2 linked regions of the Pararoseomonas sp. SCSIO 73927 genome follow. The protein of the gene in region 2 interacts with the protein of the main gene of each other region in a pairwise test. Links are inferred from orthologs where the notes say so. Each region holds a gene or a part of one and is shown on either strand. Other genes may lie near its edges.

Evidence for each region.
Region 1: the proteins of VQH23_RS19385 (region 2) and VQH23_RS23515 interact in binary tests that used the Escherichia coli proteins (3 or more experiments, as listed by UniProt). The link is inferred for Pararoseomonas sp. SCSIO 73927 from one-to-one orthologs.

What each region holds. Positions count from the first base shown.
Region 1 is NZ_CP146232.1:4,972,847-4,980,748, reverse strand. Bases 1-2,762 are described here. They hold VQH23_RS23515 (PTS sugar transporter subunit IIA), read right to left. Parts: upstream 1,744-2,762; coding sequence 1,258-1,743; downstream 1-1,257. Other genes in these bases: VQH23_RS23510 (MBL fold metallo-hydrolase), read right to left, coding at 2,188-2,762; VQH23_RS23520 (monovalent cation/H+ antiporter subunit A), read right to left, coding at 1-1,152. Outside these bases: more of VQH23_RS23510, read right to left, coding at 2,763-3,171; VQH23_RS23505 (TRAM domain-containing protein), read right to left, coding at 3,266-4,558; VQH23_RS23500 (acyl-CoA dehydrogenase), read right to left, coding at 4,626-5,852; VQH23_RS23495 (DEAD/DEAH box helicase), read right to left, coding at 5,961-7,902. UniProt on the Escherichia coli protein: Seems to have a role in regulating nitrogen assimilation.
Region 2 is NZ_CP146232.1:4,100,177-4,108,582, forward strand. Bases 3,533-6,798 are described here. They hold VQH23_RS19385 (sensor histidine kinase KdpD), read right to left. Parts: upstream 6,448-6,798; coding sequence 3,733-6,447; downstream 3,533-3,732. Other genes in these bases: VQH23_RS19380 (response regulator), read right to left, coding at 3,533-3,736; VQH23_RS19390 (hypothetical protein), read right to left, coding at 6,496-6,771. Also shown: mrdA (penicillin-binding protein 2), read left to right, coding at 1-1,528; rod shape-determining protein RodA, read left to right, coding at 1,545-2,708; more of VQH23_RS19380, read right to left, coding at 3,032-3,532; kdpF (K(+)-transporting ATPase subunit F), read left to right, coding at 7,084-7,170; potassium-transporting ATPase subunit KdpA, read left to right, coding at 7,187-8,406. UniProt on the Escherichia coli protein: Member of the two-component regulatory system KdpD/KdpE involved in the regulation of the kdp operon. KdpD may function as a membrane-associated protein kinase that phosphorylates KdpE in response to environmental signals.

The sequences.
Region 1 (7,902 bases), 870 kb from region 2 along the record:
CGCCATGGCGGCGGCGGCCACCAGCGCCAGCCGCGCGGTGAAGGGCATGGAACGGTTGAGGCCGGACAGGCGCCGGATGTCGCGCGTGCCCGTCTCGTGGTCGATGATGCCGGCGGCCATGAAGAGCGAGGCCTTGAAGGTCGCGTGGTTCATGGTGTGGAAGACCGCGGCCACCAGGGCCAGCGGGCTGTTCAGGCCTAGCAGCAGGGTGATGAGCCCGAGATGGCTGATGGTGGAATAGGCCAGAAGGCCCTTCAGATCGTGCTGGAAGATCGCGACGTAGGCACCCAGCAGCAGGGTCACCATGCCGCAGGTGCTGACAATCCAGAACCACTCCTCCGTGCCGGCCAGGGCAGGCCAGAGCCGGGCCATGAGGAAGATGCCGGCCTTCACCAGCGTGGCGGAGTGCAGGTAGGCCGAGACCGGGGTGGGCGCCGCCATCGCCTGCGGCAACCAGAAGTGGAAGGGGAACTGCGCGCTCTTCGTCAGGGCGCCCAGCAGGATCAGCACCAGCGCGGGGGTGTAGAGCGGGTGGGCGCGGATGATGTCGCCCGCCGCCAGCACGCGGTCCAGGTCGTAGGACCCGGTGATGTGGCCCAGCAGCAGCACGCCCGCGAAGAGCGCGAGCCCGCCGCCCGCCGTGACCGTGAGCGCGATGCGCGCCCCGTCCCGCGCCGCGGCCGATCCCTGCCAGTAGCCGATGAGCAGGAACGAGAAGAGGCTGGTCAGCTCCCAGAAGAAGACGAGCTGGATGAGGTTGCCCGAGAGCACCAGCCCCATCATCGAGCCCATGAAGAAGAGCAGGAAGGAGAAGAAGCGCGGGATCGGGTCGTCCGGCGACATGTAGTAGCGCGCGTAGAGCACGACGAGGAAGCCGATCCCCGCGACCATGGCGGCGAAGACCAGGGCCAGGCCGTCCGCGCGCAGGACGAGGGTGAGGCCGAGCTCCGGCACCCAGGGCAGCTCCAGCCGCGGCACCTCACCTCCGGACACGGCGAGCCAGAGCGCCCAGACGGTCGCGAGCGTCAGCAGCGCCACGCCGCCGGCCAGCCAGGACTCCAGCTGGCGTCCATTGCGCGGGAGCAGCGCGGTGACCAGCGCGCCGAGATAGGGAAGGCCGATGGCAGCCGAAAGGGCGAGGGCGTCGGGCACTGGGCGCCGTCCTTTCTCCGTGAGTCCAGGGGATGGGCCGTGCGGGCCCGCCGGGTTGCCTCCTCAGGGCTGCCTTCTCAGGGCCGCCCTGTCAGGATTACCCCTTCAGGGTTGGGCGTCGGGGTCGGCGTGGTCCATCGCCTGCAGCATCGCCAGTGCCTCGGCGGCGGAACCGGCCCCTCGCAACCGGCGCGGCAGCCCGTTGTCGCGCAGCGCGCGGCAGATGCCGGAGAGGGCGGGCAGGAAACCCTCGGGCGTAGATTCCGGCCAGAGGACGAGAAAGACGAGATCCACCGGCTCGCCGTCGCGGGCCTCGAAGTCGATCGGCTGCGTCAGCCGAGCCAGGATCGCCAGGGGCTCCTGCAGCCAGTCCAGCCGCGCGTGCGGCAGCGCGATGCCCCGCCCCAGCGCGGTGGACCCCAGCTTCTCCCGCGCCATCAGCGCGTGCAGGACGTCCTCCTCGGTATCCTCCTCCGGGCGCCCAAGGCGGCGGGCAGCCTCGGCCGCGAGCATGTCGAGGAGCTCGGCCTTGTTCGCAGGCCCGAGGCTCAGGATGCCATCGGGGGCGGGGAACAGGTCGGCGATCGCCATGGAACACTCCAGAAGTCACGGTCGCCAGGGCGGCGACCCAGATGCGGCACCTCGGTCCGGCCCCCTTCTAGCAGAAGCTGTCCGGCTCGACCCCTGCCGCACCTCCCATATGGGGAACGCGGCCGTCGCTGGCGGAAGATCACGCGGCGGCCAGTGATCCGGCCGACCTGGAGATGCTAACCGGAGCGACGCCGGCCGGCTGCGCCTGTTTCAGCCGCTGTTCCCAGCTGGACTGGCGGCATTGCCGGGCGCCTTCCGCCTCGGTGAACAGCGGCAATCTTGCCGCCGTCCGGAGGCGCACGGACCCTCAAACCATATCCCATCCCGTGCAACAAGTCTCGCGGAGCACGCGAGGCGGGAACCCGCAACACGCGAGCACCGCCCTTGCGCCGCGGAGAGGCCGGCCTGGCTTATCCGGCGGGGCGGCCCGCGCCGCCTTCCACCCTACAGCACGCTGGACCAGTCCGCGGGCAGGAGCCGGTAGCCGTTCCCTTCCTTCACCACCGTCCCGCGCGCCGGGAAGGGCCAGTGATAGGCGACACAGGGGGTGCGGTCCGCCGCCACGCGGTCGAAGACCTTGCGGCGGGTCGCCTCCGCCATCGTCGGGTCCATGTCGAAGACGAGGTGCCAGCCGGGATTGGCGAGGTTCAGCTCCGGCCGGTTGGTCAGGTCGCCCAGGATCATCAGAGATGCGGTACCATCCGTGAGCTGGAAGGACATGTGGCCGGGCGTGTGGCCGGGCGTGTCGATACCGCGGAGGCCCGGCAGGACCTCGGCGCCGTCGCCGATCCGCTCGATCCGCGAATCATAGGGCGCGAAGCGGCGGCGGACATTGGCGAAGGCCGGGCGCATGGCCTCCGGCGCGCGGGCCGCCTGACCCTCGTCCATCCAGAAGGCCCACTCCTTTTCCGGCACCACGACCCGGGCGCGCGGGAAGGCGGCGTTGCCGCTGCCGTCCAGCAGGCCGCCGATATGGTCGCCGTGGAAATGGGTGAAGGCGATGATGTCGATCGAGGCGGGGTCGATCCCCGCCGCGGAGAGGTTCGCCTGGAGCTGCCCGATCCGGCTGTCGGCCGCCGTCTGGGGGCCGTTGCCCGTGTCGAACATCACCGTGCCGCGCGCGGTGCGGACCACGGGGATGGTGAAGGGGATCGTGATCTGCGCGGGGTCCAGCCCCTGGGCGCGGAGGGAGGTGGTGACCTCCTCCGCCGAGGCGTTGCGGACGAAGCCCTGGGTCGGGTTGGGGCGGGCGCCCTGGCCGTCATGCACCATGGTGACGAGGGCGGTGCCGACGCGGAAGCGGTAGAAGCCGGGCGCCTGCGGCGGGGGCGGCGCGGCCGCCGGCGCGGTAGCCGCAGTCTGGGCCATCGCGGCCGGGATCAGGGCAGGGGCGGCGAGGCCGGCCGCAAGCAGCGCGCGTCGATCCATGGGTCCGGTTCCTTCGGGCGGAGCCGAAGAGTTCCGGAGGCGCGTGGCTTAATCAAGGCCCACGCTTCAGGGTCCACGCTTCAGGCCCCTCGCTTCAGGACCCCCGCGCGAGGGTGACGACCGCCTCCACCTGGGAGGACCAGAGGAACTGGTCTACCGCCACCGCGCCCGCCACCCGCCAGCCCGGCGCCCGGGCGAAGGGGACGAGGTCCCGGGACAGGGCGGCGGGGTTGCAGGAGACGTAGATCACCCGCGGCACGGTGGAGCGGGCAAGGATCGCGGCCTGCTCCGCGGCGCCGGCGAAGGGCGGGTCCAGTACGAGCGCGGCGGCGCCGTTCAGCTCGGGGGGGAGAAGCGGCTGGCGGACCAGGTCGCGTCGGGTCGCCTTCACGCGGGCACCGGCGCGGCCGGCGGCGGCGTGCAGGGCGGCGGCGGCCTCGGGCGCCCCCTCGAAGGCGTCCACCCGGCCCTTGCCGGCGAGCGGGAAGGTGAGGGTACCGAGGCCGGCGTGCAGCTCAATGATCCGGGGCTTGCCGGGCAGCCGCTTCGGCAGCCCGGCCAGCACGGCGGCGGCGATGGCGGCCTCGCCCTGCGGCGTGGCCTGCAGGAAGGCGCCGGGGGCTGGGCTGACGGCATTGCCCGCGAGCACGGCCTGCACCGGGCCGGACTGGGCGGCGATCTCCGGCGTATCGCGCGTGCCCTCCCTGGACCAGGCGATGCGGGGGATGCCGTTCGCCGCCGCGAAGGCGGCAAGCTTCGTGCGGTCCGCCGGGGTCAGCGCCGCGTCGGTCCGCAGCCAGAGGTCCGGGCCGCTGTCCAGCAGGTTCACCATGGCCGATCCCGCGCGCTTCAGGGCGGGCAGGCCCGACAGCATCGCGCGCAGCGGGGCCACCAGGGCAAGCAGGCGCGGGTCGATCACGAAACAGGCCGCCATGTCAAAGGGCTCGGCGCTGCCGCGGGCGTGGAAGCCGACCGTGATACCGTCCGGCCGGCGCCGCAGCGCGAAGTCTGCCCGGCGGCGGCTGTTGGGCGGGCTGGGGGTGGCCGGCTCCACCGCGATGCCCGGGAAGCCGGCGCGGGAGAGGGCCTCCACCACGCGGGCGGCCTTCCAGGCGGCGACGGCGGGCGGGGACAGGTGCTGCACGGCGCAGCCACCGCAGGTGCCGAAATGCGGGCAGGGCGGCGGGACGCGGTCGGGGGAGGGGGTCTCGACCGCCACAAGGGTGGCGGCGCGGCCCTCGCCGCGCGCTGGGCCGGGCTCGGCCTCCACGGTCTCACCGGGCAGGGCGAAGGGGATGAAGAGGGGGCGGCCGGCCCCCGTGCCTCCCGATGGTTCGCGGGCGATGCCGTCCCCGGCGGCGCCCAAGGCCTCGACTGTCACGCGCATGATGGTTCCTGAAACAGGAAGGGGCGGCCCCGAAGGACCGCCCCCTCTCGACGTCGTGCGGCGCGGATCAGCCGAAGGCGTTCAGCCCGGTCTGCGCGCGGCCGAGGATAAGGGCGTGCACGTCGTGCGTGCCCTCATAGGTGTTCACCGTCTCCAGGTTCATGACGTGGCGGATCACGTGGTACTCGTCTACGATCCCGTTGCCGCCGTGCATGTCGCGGGACACGCGGGCGATATCCAGCGCCTTGCCGCAGTTGTTCCGCTTCATCATGGAGATCATCTCCGGCGCGGCCTTGTGCTCGTCGAAAAGCCGGCCGAGCCGCAGCACGCCCTGCAGGCCGAGCGCGATCTCGGTCTGCATGTCCGCCAGCTTCTTCTGGATCAGCTGAGTCTGCGCCAGGGGCTTGCCGAACATCTTGCGGCCCAGCGTGTACTCGCGGGCGCGCATCCAGCAATCCTCGGCCGCGCCCAGCACGCCCCAGGAAATGCCGTAGCGGGCGCGGTTGAGGCAGGAGAAGGGGCCGGCGAGGGACTTCACGCCGGGCAGGCGGTTCTCCTCCGGCACGAAGACCTCGTCCATCATGATCATGCCGGTGACGGAGGCGCGGAGCGAGAGCTTGCCCTCGATTTTCGGGGCGGTGAGGCCCTTCATGCCCTTCTCGAGGATGAAGCCGCGCAGCACGCCCTCGTCGTCCTTCGCCCAGACCACGAAGACGTCGGCGATCGGGGAATTGGAGATCCAGGTCTTGGAGCCGGAGACGAGATAGCCGCCATCGACCTTCTTGGCGCGGGTGCGCATGGAGTTGGGATCGGAGCCGGCGTCGGGCTCGGTCAGGCCGAAGCAGCCGACGAACTCGCCGGTGCGGAGCTTCGGCAGATACTTGTCCTTCTGCTCCTCGGAGCCGAAGGCGTGGATCGGGTACATCACCAGAGAGGACTGCACGGAGAAGGCGGAGCGATAGCCGCTGTCCACCCGCTCCACCTCGCGCGAGATCAGGCCGTAGGAGACGTAGCCGACGCCGGCGCAGCCGTGGCTGTCCAGGGTCGCGCCGAGGAAGCCCATCTCCCCGAACTCGTTCATGATCTCGCGGTCGAAGTGCTCGCGCCGGGTCGCCTCGATCACGCGGGGCAGCAGCTTGGACTGGCAGAAGTCGCGCGCCGCGTCGCGGATCATGCGCTCGTCCTCCGTCAGCTGCTCCTCGAGCAGTAGCGGGTCCTCCCACACGAAGCTGCCCATCTTCTGCGGAACGCGGGCCTGCGGGGCCTCCGGCAACACCTGGGTGACGACGTTCATCTCAGCGTTCCTCTGATGGGCATAATCAACGCGGTCGCATCCTGCCCCAGGGGGCAGGCGAGTGCCAGCGACAGGAGGCGGGGAGGGGCCGGAACCCCTCCCGGCAGATCAGGCCGCCTCGGCCTCGTCGTCCCGCACCCGGCGCGGCCGGGGCAGGGGGATCAGCATGAAGGCGGGCACGGCGTCGCCGAAGCCGACCACGGCGGGGCCGAGATCGTCCTGGCGGAAGCGGCGGTCGTCGCGATCGCGGCGGCCGCCTTCGCGATAGCGGTCGTCGCGCGGGCGGTCGTCCCGGCGGGGGCGGTCCTCGCCGCGGGCCCGGTCATCACGAGAGCGGTCGTCGCGGCTCCAGTCGCGGCCGCTCTCTCGCGCGGCGTCGCGGTTCACCTCGTCCAGCACGCGGTCGGCGCCGCGGGTCTCACGGCCGCCGCGCTCCTCGCGGCGGGGCTCGTCCCGGCGCCTCTCATCCTGGCGCTTCTCATCCTGGCGCTTCTCGTCCCGGCGGGGTTCGTCGCGCCGGCCCTCGTCCTTGCGGGCATGGGCCTCGCGGCGGCCGCCCTCGCGGGCCTCGCCGCCGCGCTCGCGCCTGGTATCGCCGCGGCCGCGCTCACCCCGACCCGAATCACGGCCACCCCGGCCCTCGCCGCCACGACCCCGGCCGCGCCCGCGGCCGGTCGCCTTCAGCGCGGCCTGGATGTCCTCGGGGTCCACCGGGTCCAGCCCCTCGATGGTCATGGGCGGGATGGGGCGGCCCGTCAGGGTCTCCACCGCGGCCACGGCCTTGGCCTCGTCCGCGGTGGCCAGGGTATAGGCATGGCCCTCCCGCCCCGCGCGGCCGGTGCGGCCGATGCGGTGGACGTAGTCCTCAGCGTGGAAGGGCACGTCGAAGTTGAAGACGTGGGAGAGGCCGCCAATGTCGATGCCGCGCGCCGCCACGTCCGAGCAGACGAGGAGCTGCAACTCGTTGTTCTTGAACTTCTCGAGCGTGGCGAAGCGGACGGACTGGGCGAGGTCGCCGTGCAGGGCCCCCACGCTGAAGCCGTGCTTCTTCAGGCTCTTGAAGAGGACGTCCACCTCGACCTTGCGGTTGCAGAAGATCAGGGCGTTCTGAACCTGCTCCCGCTTGATGAGTCGGCGCAGGGCCTCCCGCTTGTCGCGCTCCCCCACCCAGAACAGGCCGGCCGTGATGGTGGTGGCGACCGAGGCGGGGGCGGAGACGCTGATCTCGCGCGGGTTCTGCAGGAAGGCGTCGGCCAGGCGCTTGATCTCCGGCGCCATGGTCGCGGAGAAGAACAAGGTCTGCCGCAGCTTCGGCAGCATGGAGACGATGCGCTCGACATCGGGGATGAACCCCATGTCCAGCATCCGGTCAGCCTCGTCGATCACCAGCACCTTGCAGTCCGCCAGCAGGATGCGCCCGCGGTCAAACAGGTCCAGCAGGCGGCCGGGAGTGGCGATGAGGACGTCCACGCCCTTCTCAAGCACGGCCTTCTGCTCATCCATGCTCTCGCCGCCGATCAGCAGCGCGTGGTTGAGGTTCAGGTACTTGCCGTACTTCACGAAGTTCTCGGCCACCTGAAGCGCCAGCTCGCGGGTCGGCTCCAGGATCAGGCTGCGCGGCATGCGGGCCTTGGCGCGGGAGCCGGCCAGGATGTCCATCATCGGCAGGACGAAGCTGGCGGTTTTGCCCGTGCCGGTCTGGGCGCAGCCCAGGACGTCGCGCCCCATCAGCACCACGGGGATGGCGGCTTCCTGGATCGGGGTGGGGTGGACGTAGCCCGTCTCCGCCACCGCCTTCAGGATGGGATCCGAAAGGCCGAGGTCGGCGAAGGTGGCGCGGGGCTCGGCTTCCTGCTCCTCCTCATCCTCGTCGTCCTCATCATCCTCCTCGTCATCATCCGCAGAGGACTCGTCGGAGTCGTCCTCCGCGCCGATCTCGCCGCCATCGGGGCCGGTCTCGCCAGGATCGGACTCGTCGTCGGGGCCGGTTGCGCCCGCGTCGGAAACATCGTCGGCCTCGGCGGAAGGCTCCGCGGTGGCCAGCAGCGGA
Region 2 (8,406 bases):
GCGGGAGGTGCGCCGCCGCCGCCGCTTCATCCCGGTGACCCTGCGCGAGTTCCTCTCCTGGGAGGAGATGGCGCGGATCGAGGTGAACGCGCCGGACCTGCCGGGCATCTCGGTCGATGTCGGCACCACCCGGGAATACCCGGAGAAGGAGCACCTGGCCCATATCGTGGGCTACGTCGCCCCCCCGGCCGAGGCGGACATGGGCGAGGACCCGCTGCTGGAGCTGCCGGGCATCCGCGTCGGCCGCGCCGGGATCGAGCGGTTCCACGACAAGACCCTGCGCGGCCGCGCCGGCTCCATCCGGCTGGAGGTGAACGCCGTGGGCCGGGTGATCCGGGAGCTGGACCGGCGCGAGGGCCAGCCCGGCCAGGACGTGGCGATCAGCGTGGATTCGGAGCTGCAGCGCACCGTCCGCGCCCGCTGCGAGGAGGGGACGAGCGCCGTGGTGCTGGACGCCCGCACCGGCGAGGTGCTGGCCATGGCCACCCAGCCCTCCTTCGACCCCAACCTGTTCAACGCCGGCGTCTCCGCCGCCCAGTGGCGGGAGTGGACGAGCAGGCGCCAGACGCCGCTGATCAACAAGTGCACCAACGGCCTCTACGCGCCCGGCTCCACCTTCAAGATGATCGTGGCGCTGGCGGCGCTGGAGGCGAAGGTCTGCACTCCGGGGGACCGTGTGGCCTGCCCGGGTTACTACGACCTGGGCGACACGCGCTTCCATTGCTGGTCCAAGTACGGCCATGGCAGCGTGGACATGCGGGGGGGCATCAAGAACTCCTGCGACTGCTACTTCTACGAGATGGCCAAGCGCACGGGCATCGACCGGATCGCGGCCATGGCGAATCGCTTCGGCCTCGGCGTGGACCTGGAGATTGAGCTACCAGGCGCCCGGCGCGGCCACGTGCCCACCCGCGCCTGGCGGCAGGCCCAGGGCAAGCCCTGGAACCTTGGGGACACGGTGGTGCACGGCATCGGCCAGGGCTTCTACCAGCTCACCCCGCTCTCTCTCGCCACCATGACAGCCCGGCTGGCCACGGGGCGCGCGGTGCAGCCGCACCTGACGCGCAGCATCGGCGGCCGCCCGGTGAAGGGTGTACGGCCGGAGGACTGGCCCTCCCTCGGCATCCCCGAGCGCGACCTGCGCGTGGTGCGGGAGGGGATGTGGGCCGTGGTGAACGAGACCGGCGGCACCGCCAAGGCCGCCGCGCTGCCGGGAGGTATGGGGCAGATGGCCGGCAAGACCGGCAGCACCCAGGTCCGCCGCGTGAGCCGGGAGCAGCGGGAACGCGGCTTCCGGGTGGAAGCCATGCCGCGGGAGTGGCGGCCCCATGCGCTCTTCGTCGCCTACGCGCCCTACGATAACCCGCAATACGTGGTCACGGTCATCGTGGAGCACGGCTCCTCCGGCTCCGGCGCCGCGGCGCCGATCGCGCGCGACATCATGGCCGACACCATCAACCGCTTCCGCCAGCCGGTGAACGCCCCGCCCGCCCGGGTGGCGGAGGCGGCGCCGCCCCGGAACCCGTGAAGGGGACATCCCCGCCATGATGCTGCGCGAACCGGCCGTGTATGAGCGCCGGCTGCTGATGAGGCAGCACAGCTTCGGCATCCTTGAGAAGCTGTGGCAGATCCCCTGGCTCTTCGTCCTGGTCCTCTGCGGGGTGGCGGCGATCGGCTACGTCGCTCTCTACTCCGCCGGCGGTGGCACGCCGGACGCCTATGCCAGCAAGCACGCGCTGCGCTTCGGCTTCGGGCTGGTCATCATGCTGTCCCTCTCCCTGGTCGACATCCGGGTGATCGCCCGCTTCGCCTGGGTGGGCTACGCCGTCGGCGTGGCTCTGCTGGTTCTCGTGCTCGTCCACGGCAATGTGGGGAAGGGGGCGCAGCGGTGGATTGATGTCGGCCCCATCCAGCTCCAGCCCTCCGAGCTGATGAAGATCATGCTTTGCCTCGCCCTGGCCCACTGGTTCCACCGGGCGAGCTGGGAGCGGATGGGCAACCCGCTCTTCCTTATCCCCCCGGCCCTGGCCGTGCTGGTGCCGGTGGCGCTGATCCTGAAGCAGCCGAATCTCGGCACGGCCCTCATCACCTGCATGATCGGGGGCGCGATGTTCTGGGCGGCCGGGGTGCGGTGGTGGAAGTTCGCCATCCTCTTCGCGGGCGTCGGCTTCGCCGCCCCCATCGCCTATGAGCGGCTGCACGACTATCAGAAGGCCCGGATCACGACCTTCATGGACCCGGAGAGCGACCCGCTGGGCGCGGGCTACAACATTATCCAGTCCAAGATTGCGCTGGGCTCCGGCGGCATGTGGGGGAAGGGGTTCCTGCAGGGCACCCAGGGCCACCTGAACTTCCTGCCGGAGAAGCAGACGGACTTCATCTTCACCATGATCGCGGAGGAGTTCGGGCTTGTCGGCGCGCTCGGCACGCTGGGGCTGCTGGCGCTGGTCATCATCTTCGCGCTGCTCACGGCGCTGCGCTGCCGCCACCAGTTCGGGCGGCTGCTGGCCCTCGGGCTGGGGACGAACTTCTTCCTCTACGTCTTCGTGAACATCGCCATGGTGACGGGCAGCATCCCCGTGGGCGGCGTGCCTCTGCCGCTGATCAGCCATGGCGGCTCCGCCGTGCTGACGGTGATGCTGGGCTTCGGGCTGCTTGGCAGCGCCTATGTCCACCGCGATGTGGAGTTCGCCGCGGCACGAGACTAGGCAGCGCCTTCGTCCCGGAGGGGCAACAACCGGTCTCGCCGGTGCGAAAGGGGTTGACCTCCTCGCCCGATCCGGTAGAAGGCGCCTCCCGGACGGCGGCGCCCAGCGCTTCCCTCCGGGACGACGATGCGATGGGCGCATAGCTCAGTTGGTAGAGCAGCTGACTCTTAATCAGCGGGTCCTAGGTTCGAGCCCTAGTGCGCCCACCATCGCATCTTACCTCTCTTTCGACGTCGGCGCAGTTTTCGGGCAGTTGCTCGATGCCTGCTCTCGCGCTTGGTCTAGCACGGCGAGGGCCTCGGAAAGCGTTCCCGGCCCAGCCCCTACTCCGCCGATCCCAGCCTATAGCCCACGCCCGGCTCCGTCCGGATCAGCCCCGCCGCCTCGCCAAGCTTCTGGCGGAGGTGCCCGATATAGACGCGCAGGTACTGCGCATCCTCCGCGTGCCCCGGCCCCCAAACGGCGAGAAGAAGCTGGCGCTGCGTCACCACCCGGCCGGCCCCCGCACGCGCCAGGGCGGCCAGCAGGGCCCACTCGCGCGGCGTCAGCCGCAGGTGCGCGTCGTTCAGCCTCGCCATGCGGCCGGCCAGGTCCACCTCCAGCGGCCCCACCCGGATCACCGCCTCCGTCGCGCCCCCGCCGCGCGCCGCGGCCCGGCGCAGCGCGGCCCGGAGCCGCGCCAGCAGCTCTCCCAGCGCGAAGGGCTTCTCCACGTAGTCGTCCGCCCCGGCATCCAGGGCGGCCACCTTGCCCTCCTCCCTGTCCCGGGCGGAGAGGACGATGATCGGCGCCTCCGTGAAGCCGCGCAGCCGGGGGATCACCGCCTGCCCGTCCAGGTCGGGCAGGCCGAGGTCGAGCAGGATGGCTGCGGGGGCGAAGGAGGCGGCCAGGCGCAGCCCCTCCGCCGCATTCTCCGCCCGCAACGGCTCATAGCCCGAGGCGGCGAGGGCGGGGCCGAGGAAGCGGTGGATCTGCGCCTCGTCATCCACCACCAGCACGCGCGGCCGGGAGAGGTCCGCGCCGCTCACGCCCCGCCTCCCCCGATCGGGAAGCGCAGCGACATGCGCGTGCCCCTGCCGCCCCCCACCGGACTCTCGGCCGCGATCTCTCCCCCCATGGCGCGCGTCAGGCCGCGGGCGATGGCGAGCCCCAGCCCGGTGCCGGCGGCAATGCGGTCCGTGCGGCTGGCGCGGAAGAAGGGGTCGAAGATCCGCACCAGGTCCTCCCGCGGGATCCCCGGCCCGTCATCCTCTACCTGCACCAGCACATTCGCCCCCTCGCGCCGCGCGGCGATCGTGACACGGCCCCCCGGGCCCGAGAACTTCATCGCGTTGTCCAGCAGATTGGCCAGCACCTGATCGAGCAGCACCGGGTCGAGCGACGGGGTGGGCAGCCAGGCGCCGAGCCGCCGCTCCAGCGGGCGCCCGGCCGCGTGCTCCGCGCGCTCCGCCGCGGCCTCGATGGCGGCGGGCAGGTCCACCGGCTCGCGCCGCAGGGGCACCGCGCCGGTCTCCACCCGCACCATGTCCAGGACGTTGGCGGCAAAGCGCCCGAGCCGCGCCGTCTCCTCCTCGGCGGCCAGGATCAGGTCGGCCCGCGCCTCCGGCGAGAGCGCGTCGCCCATGGTCCGCAGCGTCTCCAGCGATCCGCGGATGCCCGTCAGCGGCGTGCGGAGGTCGTGGCCGAGGGAGGTGAGCAGCGTCGTCCGCAGCGCGTCCGCCTCCGCCCGCGCGGCGCCGCGCGCGCGCTCCTCCATCAACTCGGCCCGCTCCAGCGCGACGGCGGCCTGGTCCAGCAGCGCGTCCAGTGCCCGGGCGCGCTCCGCGTCCAGCGGTTCGGCCCGCTCCGCGAAGCGCAGGCCAACGAGGCCGGCCACGCCCGCCCCGGTGGTCAGGGGCTGGAACTGCCAGGGCACCGCCGGCAGCGTGTCCGTGCCCCATCCCGCCGCGCCGCCGCGGGCGAAGGCCCAGCGCGCGGCGGCCATGGAAGCGTCGTCCGGCCCCGCCTCGGCGGGCGCGGCCGCGCGCACGACGAGGTCGGCCTCGTGGGTGGAAAGAGAGGCCTCCAGCCCCAGCCCCGGCAGGTCCACGCCCGTGACGGGCATCAGCACGCAGCAGGGGCAGCCCGCCACCCGCTCCGCCTCCGCCGCGATGAGGGTGAGGAGGTCGCCGCGGCTCATCGGCGCGCCCAGGCGGCGGCTGAACTCCACCAGCCGGCGCAGCCCGAAGACCCGCGCCCGCGCCGCCCGCACGGAGTGCCCGAGCCGCCCCGCCGTGCCGGCCATCAGCAGCGCGACGAGGCTGAAGACGACCGCCCCCACCACCTCCTGCGGGCCGCTGATGGTGAGGGTGTAGCGCGGCGGGATGAAGAGGAAGTTCCAGGCCAGGAAGGAGAGCACGGCCGCCGCCACGCCGTGCGCGGGGCCGAAGGCGACGGCGGAGGCGACGGTGGCCGCAAGGTACACCATGCCCAGCGCGCCCTCCGCCACGATCCCGTCCAGCCCGAAGCCGATCCCGGTGGCCGCCAGCACCAGCAGCGGCACGGAGGCGCGTGCGAGCCAGGGCGGAACGGAGCGGGGCGGGGGAGGGGAGGGGCGCCGCCCCGTGCCAACGGGATCGGGCACGAGGTGCAGGGCGAAGTCCGTCGCCCGCCGCAGCAGCGTGGAGGAAAGGGTGCGGCCGGTCAGCCGCCGCCAGAGGGAGGGGCGCCCGCGGCCGAGCACGAGATGGGTGACGTTCCGCTCCGCCGCCGCGGCGAGGATGGCGCGGGGTACGTCGGTGTCCACCACCGTCTCCGTCTCCGCCCCCAGCGTCTCGGCGAAGCGCAGCGCAGTGCCTGGATCGCCCCCCGCCGCGCCCGGCCGTTCCACGTGCAGCGCCACGAGGGGCGCGCGCAGCGTGGCGGCGATGCGCTGCGCATGGCGCACCACGTTCTCCGCGGCGGGATCGCCCCCCACCAGCACCATCACGCGGTCGCCGGTCGGCCAGGGGCCGGAGATGGCGTTGGCGCGCATGTAGCCGGTGACGTCCGCGTCCACCCGCTCCGCCGTGCGGCGCAGCGCCATTTCCCGCAGCGCGGCGAGGTTGCCCTCGCGGAAGAAGCCGCGGAGGGCGCGCTCCGCCTGGTCCGCGCGATACACCTTGCCCTGGCGCAGCCGCTCCAGCAGCTCGGCGGGCGGGATGTCGATCAGCTCCACCGCGTCGGCGCCCGCCAGCACACCGTCCGGCACCGTCTCCGCCACGCGCACGCCGGTGATGCGCGCAACGGCGTCGGACAGGCTCTCCAGGTGCTGCACGTTCATCGCCGTCCAGACCTCGATCCCGGCGGCGCGCAGCTCCTCCACGTCCTGCCAGCGCTTGGGGTGGCGGCTGCCCGGCGCGTTGGTATGCGGCAGCTCGTCCAGCACGAGGATCGCCGGCCGGCGGGCCAGCGCCCCGTCCAGGTCGAACTCCTCCAGCGCCTGGCCGCGGTAGTCCAGCCGGGCGCGGGGCAGCACCTCCAGCCCCGCGAGCTGCGCGGCCGTCTCCGCGCGCCCGTGCGTCTCGGCCAGGCCCACCACCACATCCGTGCCGCCCAGCGCGCGGCGGCGCGCCTCCGTCAGCATCTCGAAGGTCTTGCCCACGCCCGGGGCGGCACCGAGGAACACCTTCAGCCGGCCTCGCCCCTCCCGCCGCGCCGCATCGAGCAGGGCGTCGGGATCCGGGCGGGGCGGCTCGGCAGGTCGTGTGGAGGACGGCATGGACCCGGTCAGGCAGTAGGAGGGAGCGGGGGAGCGGTCCCCCTCTCCCTAGGATTTCGCATGGCCGGCGAGGAAGCCCAAGACGAGCGCGACGGCGGCAATCACCACCGCCCCGGCCAGCCACAGCATGGCGTGGGCCGGATTGGCCGTGGCCGGGCTGCGTAGGCCCATGGCGAGCGATCCGAAGAGGCCCCAGAGCAGCAGGGCCAGGAAGGCGCAGAGCCCGGTGCGGCCGGGCGGGATGCGCCTGGCGAAGGTGAGGCTTCCGCCCGGGCCGAGGGATGAGCGGTGCAGCCCCGGCAGAGGCGCGATGGCGGCCGACATGCTCCCACTCCCCGAGGCGCGAACCCGCGGGAGTCTGGCGAAGGGCACGTAAAGGCGCGATGCCGGGAACGGGCGCCCGGCATAAAGGCCGCGTAAAAACGAGAGGTTACCTCCGGGCTTTACGCGCTTTTTACGGGGCTGCCCGCCTTCCCGAATGGTGTTTTTACGCCCGCGGGACTGAATCCCTGTGCAGTCGCCGGCCCGTGCCGGCAGGGAACCGCCATGCTCGACATCCTCCTCCTCGCGCTCGGCCTCGGGGCCTTCGCGCTCCTCGCGGCCTATGCCGCCGCCTGCGAACGGGTCTGACGCGCCGTGCTCGACCTCATCCTCGGCGGTGCCGTCTCCGCCGGCCTCCTGGCCTATCTCCTGTGGGCGCTGCTGCGCCCCGAGAGCCTGTGATCCGGATCTCTGACCCATGACCATCCTCGGCTGGGCGCAGATCGCGCTCGTCCTCGCGCTCACCGTGGCGGCCGCCGTACCGCTCGGGCGCTACATCGCCGCCGTCGCCGACGGCCGCGTCACCTGGCTGCGGCCGGTGGAAGCCCTGTTCTACCGCGCCGGCGGGGTTGATCCCGGGCGCGGGCAGGACTGGCGCGGCTACGTCCTCGCCATGCTCGCCGCCAATGCCGCCGGCTTCGTGCTGCTCTTCGCGATCCTGCGCCTGCAGGGCGTGCTGCCGCTGAACCCGGCGGGCGTTTCCGGCATGTCCTCCTGGCTCGCCTTCAACACGGCCGTCAGCTTCGTCACCAACACGAACTGGCAGGCCTATTCGGGCGAGGTCGCGGCCTCCTACCTGTCCCAGATGGCCGGGCTGGCGGTGCAGAACTTCCTCTCGGCCGCGACCGGCATGGCCCTTGCCCTCGCCGTCTCACGCGCCTTCGCGCGCGGTGGGGTGCGGGAGCTCGGGAACTTCTGGGCGGACCTCACCCGCGTCACGCTCTATGTCCTTCTGCCGCTGGCGGTGGTGCTGGGCCTCGTCTTCGTCGCGCTCGGCATGCCGCAGACCTTCGCGGGCTACGTCACCGCCACCACGCTGGAGGGGGCGGAGCAGACGGTCCCGCTCGGCCCGGCCGCTTTCCAGATCGCCATCAAGCACCTCGGCACCAATGGCGGCGGCTTCTTCGGCGTGAACTCGCTCCACCCCTTCGAGGGGCCGGACGCGATCGCGACCGCGCTGCAGATCATGGCGCAGGCCGTGATCCCCTTCGCGCTCTGCCTCGCCTTCGGGCGCATCGTCGGCGACATCCGCCAGGGCCGCGCGCTGCTGGCGGTGATGCTCGGCTTCGTCGTGGCCGCCACCGCCGCCATCTACGCCGCCGAGGCCGCGGGCAACCCGTTGATGACGGCCATGGGCGTCGATCCGGCGCTCGGCAACATGGAGGGCAAGGACCTCCGCTTCGGCCTGCCGCTCGTCGCGCTCTTCACTGCCACCACCACGGGCGCCTCCTGCGGCGCGGTGAACGCGATGCTGGACAGCTTCACGCCGCTGGGCGGGATGGTCCCCCTGTTTCTCATCCAGCTCGGCGAGGTGCTGCCGGGCGGCGTGGGATCGGGCCTCTACGGCATGCTCGTCTTCGCCCTGCTGGCGGTGTTCGTCGCCGGGCTGATGGTGGGGCGCACGCCGGAATACCTGGG